DNA from 2 places in the Clostridium neuense genome. Region 1 is predicted to be linked to the other one. Evidence: riboswitches for the same ligand, from Rfam matches in the RefSeq annotation. Region 1 holds a riboswitch; the other holds the start of a gene.

The links. A riboswitch is a leader RNA that binds a small molecule or an ion and turns the genes downstream of it on or off. The one in region 1 is predicted to bind thiamine pyrophosphate.
Region 2: it holds a riboswitch for thiamine pyrophosphate, as region 1 does, so the genes downstream of both, thiS (sulfur carrier protein ThiS) here and thiT (energy-coupled thiamine transporter ThiT) in region 1, are expected to answer to the same signal.

The regions. Positions count from the first base shown of each region.
Region 1 covers NZ_JBJIAA010000018.1:18,481-21,699, forward strand. Annotated here, with positions in the region: gene ACJDT4_RS19010 (GH1 family beta-glucosidase) at 1-987, opposite strand, end outside; gene thiT (energy-coupled thiamine transporter ThiT) at 1,322-1,951, opposite strand; TPP riboswitch at 2,008-2,110, opposite strand; gene ACJDT4_RS19020 (glycoside hydrolase family 1 protein) at 2,171-3,219, opposite strand, start outside.
Region 2 covers NZ_JBJIAA010000006.1:238,613-241,831, forward strand. Annotated here, with positions in the region: gene thiH (2-iminoacetate synthase ThiH) at 1-133, opposite strand, end outside; gene ACJDT4_RS09095 (thiazole synthase) at 145-915, opposite strand; gene thiF (sulfur carrier protein ThiS adenylyltransferase ThiF) at 929-1,729, opposite strand; gene thiS (sulfur carrier protein ThiS) at 1,731-1,925, opposite strand; TPP riboswitch at 2,057-2,163, opposite strand; gene ACJDT4_RS09110 (PEP/pyruvate-binding domain-containing protein) at 2,524-3,219, shown strand, end outside.

The sequences.
Region 1 (3,219 bases):
TCCATCAAACGAAGGATTTCCTGGCGCACCAGTAGAATTTTCTCTATTGGCTTCAAAACCTTCTGTAGACTCAACTTTCATAACTCTTTTAGGTTGATAATAATTAAGTCCAATAAAATCATTTTTATCAGCTGAAGCTTTAAGTAAATCCAACTCTTCATTGGTCCAATCTGGAGTCCATCCGTGTTCCTTCAACTGATCAAGTACATATTCAGGATACTCACCCTTTAATATTGGATCATAAAACCAAAAAGTATCGTAATAATTTGCATGTTTTGCTGCAAAAATATTTTCTTCCTTATCATCAACACTAAAAGCAGGATTAAATACATGAGTTATTCCGATTTCACCATACTGCTTTAAACTCTTATATTTGCTTACAGCCTTAGCATGTGCTACAAAAACATTGTGTGTAGCTTGAAAATACTTTTTAGCATCATTAACAATGCCAGGTGGATGTGCCCCTGCTAAATAGCCATGACCACAAAAAACTATAGTTTCATTAAAGGTTATCCAATGCTTAACTCTATCTCCAAATGCCCTAAAACATACCTCAGCATATTTAGCAAAAGCATCTATAGTTTTTTTATTAGTCCAGCCTCCAGCTTCTTCTAAAGTCTGCGGCAAATCCCAATGATATAGTGTAACAAAAGGCACTATTCCATACTTTAAGCATTCATTAATTAAATTATTATAAAATTCAATTCCTTTTTCATTAACCTTGCCATCACCATCTGGTATTATTCTTGGCCAAGAAATAGAAAACCTATAAGATTCTAATCCCATTTCTGCCATTAATTTAACATCTTCTTTATACCTGTGATAATGATCTACAGCAACATCTCCATTTGTCCCTTCAAAAGTCTTTCCTGGTATCTTCGAGAATATATCCCAGTTACTAATGCCTTTCCCATCTTCATTCCAGGCACCTTCTACTTGATAGGATGCAGAGGCAGCTCCAAATAAGAAATCCTTTGGAAATTTCATCTTCTTTCCTCCTTTAATCAAATCAAAAATTCATTGGTATGAATTTATTATATACCTACCATTTTCTTGTGTAAAGTTTTTTAAGCACAAAAAAAATAGTTGAACAGGGGGACTATTCAACTATGTTAATCTTATTTTTATTTAATTATTTGTTTTACTATATTTATATATTATCAGATTATTGTTACAATTCTATGAAGATAATAAATACAATTTATTAAAAATAAAACGGAGTAACAATGCTTTATTACATAAAAAAAAATTCTATAAATCTACAGCATTGTTACTCCGTTTTCACAGTAATTTAATAAAATTTTTCCTTACATTTTTGCAGCTATGCAGTGTGATTTTTTACGGCTATAGAATACAATTGTTTTACTGGAAGCACTGCCATAATTACAACGCATATTGCACCTTCAACTGCTAAAAATACGCCATTTGATATAAGTGAATATAGAGCTGGCGATTGTCCTTTAGGCGCATAGCTTCCAAAGAATATAACTCCGGAAATAAAGTGAAATACAAAACGTCCGAAAACAGCAATTACAGTTGCAACAATTTTTTTATCTCTAAAGTATCCTGCAAGTCCAAGTGCCATAAATGGAAGTGGATAGTCAAACAATACTTGTACAGGTTGAAGGATATAAGGGTCCATTATAAGAGTAATAATTCCATATAAAAAACCTGTTAAAAAACCAACTTCTGGTCCATAGAAGATTGCCATTAAAAGAATTGGTATCATACTTCCTATAGTTACGCTTCCCCCCTGTGGAAGATGATATATTTTGAATATTTTAAGTACAGTTGCAAGAGCTAAAGCTATACCTATTTGGGCTATCATGTGAGTATTAAGCTTTACCTTTTTAACCTTTATAGCCACTACAACGAGTATAATTAAAGCAAGAAGAGCTGCAAGTGATGTTGGGTGTTTTAATATTTCTCCAATATTTTTTGAAAAAGACATAAAAAAAACCTCCTAAAATTCGTGCTTAGGAAGACCTTCTGAAAACAATTGTTATATAAACAAAATAATTGCTTCCCTACGCTGGTATTATCCAGATCAGGTATAAGGGTTTAAAGCACAGCTTTACATCTCAGCCCAAAGGCACCCCTAGCACTTTATTAATTCATGACTATTATACTCCATTTTATTTCCATTTTAAAGTAAAATCATTAATTATTATTATAGCTTAGCTCCATTAGACTCTATAACCCTCTTATACCAATAAAATGAGTCCTTAGGCATTCTCGATAAATCTCCGCTGCCATCATCATGCTTATTAACATATATAAGGCCATACCTCTTCTTAACTTCACCTGTAGAAGCACTTACAATATCTGTACATCCCCAGCAGGTATAACCAATAAGCTTAACACCATCAGAAATAGCTTCCTTCATTTGTTCAATATGCTTTCTCATATAATCAATTCTATAAGCATCATGAACTGCACCATCTTCTGATAATACATCTACAGCGCCTAGCCCGTTTTCCACAATCATTATCGGGAGTTCATATCGATCATAAATTTGATTTAATACATATCTTAAGCCAACAGCATCTATCTGCCAGCCCCAGTCCGAAGCTTCTAAATTTGGATTTTTAATATTTGCTGTGCCATTTCCGTCAGTTTTTTCTCCTGCTTTGACAATACTAACGCAAGCACTTGAATAATAGCTTATGCTTATAAAATCCACTGTACCCTGCTGCAAAATTTCATAATCTTCTCTGCCGACTGCTAATTTAATGTTGTTTTCCTCATAATATCTTTTTGCAAAGCCCGGATATTTTCCTCTAACATGCACATCTCCTGCTATGAAGTTGTGGAGCTGAGCATACTTCTGTGCAAATAAAATATCCTCTGGGTGACAGGTATATGGATACATATTATGATACGCCAGCATGCACCCCACCTTATTATTTGCATCAATTTCATGAGCCATTTTTACGGCAAGTGCACTGGCAACTAGCTGATGATGCATTGCCTGATATCTATTTAATTCAGTATTATCCTTTTCCTCCAGCATACCAGCACAAAAAACCGCACCAAATGGCTCTGTTAGCATATTAATTTCATTAAAAGTAAGCCAGTATTTTACTTTCCCTTTATATCTTTTAAAAAGAACCTCTGCAAACCTCAAGTAAAAATCTATAAGTTTTCTATTTTTCCAGCCACCATATTCAAGAGAAAGGTGCAGTGGATTTTCGTAATGAGAAATAGTTATTAATGGTT
Region 2 (3,219 bases), on a different contig from region 1:
AAAGTCTTAAAAAATCAATTTCGTCTACATTATCCTTGCACAGAATTTTTTCTATATCACTTTCCCTTGTCTTAGAAAAAAAATCTTCAAAATCAAATTCTTTATACTCCTGTAATTTTTCATAAAAACTCATTTTTACACTTCCTATCTTAAAAATCCAGTAAGTGGTGATGAAGCCTCAGCATATTCTCTTTCAGCACCAAGTTTCGCTGTATATGCTTTTCTTCCTGCTTCAACTGCAAGTGAAAATGCCTCTGCCATTAAAACAGGATTATCAGCTGTTGCTATAGCTGTATTTACAAGAACAGCATCAGCACCCATTTCCATAGCAAGTGCTGCATCTGATGGTTTACCTATTCCTGCATCAACAATTACAGGCACCTCATTTATTTCTTCTATTAAAATCTTTATCATTTCCTTAGTTCTAAGCCCTCTATTTGTTCCGATAGGCGCTCCAAGTGGCATTACCGCAGCTGCACCTGCACTAACGAGTCTTCTAGCATCCATTAAGTCCGGATTTATATATGGAAGTACAATAAAGCCTTCCTCTGCAAGTACTTCTGTTGCTTTTATAGTTTCATAATTATCTGGAAGTAAATATTTATTATCTGAGATAACTTCTATCTTAATCCAATTTCCACAGCCTACTGCTTTTGCAATTCTAGCAAGTCTTATTGCTTCTTCTGCGGTTCTAGCACCCGACGTATTTGGCAAAAGTATTAAATCTTTATTTACAAAATTAAGTATGTTATCATCTTCTGACGAAGTTTCATCTACCCTTCTAAGTGCAACAGTTATGACCTCCGCCTTTGATCTTTCCATTATCCTTGGAATTATTTCATTTGAGCTTAACTTACCTGTTCCAACGAAAAGTCTATTTTTAAGCTTAACTCCTCCTATGATAAGTTCCTCCATTTATAAACCCCTCCTATTTTTCATTCATTATTATTCTAAGCACTGCATTTGCCTCATGATTTGCCGCTATAGAAACTCTTGGTGACATAAGTCCGTTCCCTGGCTGTGCACCATTTTCTCTATCTCCAACTAAATAAAACCTATCATTTATTTTAGTTGTACATATTGTATTGCTGGAAAAATATCCAGCCATGCCTGAAGCTGCAACAATCTTTTTATCCTTCATTTTTGTAAGAACAGCATTTGTAAGTACTGCCTTTGAAACGGGATTATCGAAGGCTTCAATAATCATATCCACATCTTTAAAAATATCTACTACATTGCTTTCATCTATAAATGTATCTAAGGTTTCAACCTTTACAAAAGGATTGCACCAAGATATTATCTCTTTTAAGGCATCAGTTTTTTTCATACCTATGTGTTTCACAAAATACTGCTGTCTATTTAAATTACTTGGTTCAACTACATCAAAGTCAACTAATAAAAGCCTTCCAATACCTATTCTTGCGAGCGATACCGCTGCATTTGATCCAAGCCCTCCAAGCCCAGCTACACCAACAGAAACCTTCTTAATCTTTTCGTGAACCTTAGGTGTATGCCTTGCCACAAGCTGCGCTTCCATTTCTTCTTTACTTGGAAGCTCACCTTTTTTTATAAGTACAACCCTATCCCCATCCTTTAAATAAATGTTCTTTTTCATAATGAATCCATTATATACGACTACATCTGCATCTTTTTTTATTTCCTCTTTAATGCTAAAAAGTGTACTTTTGCTTGAGATTTCTTTTATTTTTCCATTGACATAAACTTTCAATTTAGCCGCCTCCAACGAATCTTATTACTTCTACTTTTGATGCTGTAAACAGCTTTTTCTGACTATACTCATTTCTATCTATTATCTCTAAATCTACTTCTACGACTACCTTATCCCTATCAACCTTAATTTCATTTAGCAATTCTGTAACAGTAATACCCTGTTTAAAATCCATTTTCTTTCCATTTACTATCATTAAGTCACCTCTTTGCTTTTGATAAATAAGATTTCTAGTAAAATCAAAAAGAGAGAAACAAAAACTGTTTCCCTCATAATCTACTATTTTTAATATCATAAATACACAAATTCTGCGCAGAACTTTATGTTAAATATGAACTAACTATTCCCTACGTTGGCATTATCCAAATCAGGTTATGAGGGTCTGGAATCACATTCCACTCTCAGCCTGTCAACAGGCTCCCCAGTTGCGATATTAAATTTTACATTTTTAATTTACCACATTAGGGAAAAAAATGCAACCAAATAGATTTGAAGTTTAAGTGTGATTCATCTTTATTACAAAATATTGTAATTTAAAACCAAATAGATTAATATTAATATATTGGTTGTTACTCGTCATAAATAAACCACTTCAACTATTGAAATTCATGTGCACCACAATTGCCATAAGATGGCATTGTGGTACAAATAACTTTCAAGTTTCAAGGTAGTTTATCTTTAAACACAGTTGATTAGATATATAATTTTAGATTACGTACTTTTCTCTAAAAATAAATTTTATATCTTTAAAAGCTATTTTTATTCGATAATTTATGGTTAAGGGAGGAAATAGTATGGTTAGTTTTGGTACAAAATCTGAAACACTTGAATATTTATCTACAGTTATTGTTAACGCTAAAATTATTCCTCAAATACGTTTAACAGTAAGTGAATGGATTAACAATAGCAAAAAAATAATTTCTTTAGTTAAAGAAAAAAATTGGATTGATCTTCCGCTAATAGTAAGGAGTAGCTCCATGTCTGAAGATAATTCAATCCATTCATTAGCTGGATGCTTTCTTTCAATTTCAAATGTTATTGGTGAAAATCAAATATGCGATGCAATTACAAAGGTTATAGATTCTTACAAGGGTTTAAATTTAAAGGATCAAGTTTTTATTCAGCCTATGCTAAAAAAAGTAAGAATGAGCGGTGTTGCTTTTAGCAAGGATCCTAATTCTTGTGGTGACTACATTGTTATAAACTATGATGATTATACCTACACTACAGATTCAGTAACCTCTGGTAAAACTAATAATTTAAAAACATTTTATTACTATAAACATTCAAAAACAGTTCCTAACATTGACAAAAATCTTCTTCGCGTTATAAATTTAATCAGTGAACTTGAAGCTTTATTTTCTACAGACTCCTTAGATATTGAATTTGCTTTTGATGATGCTTACGACTTATACCTTTTTCAAGTAAGACCACTTATTGTAAACTTAGCCAACGAAACTAACAAAAATAAAGAATTTATTTACGAATTA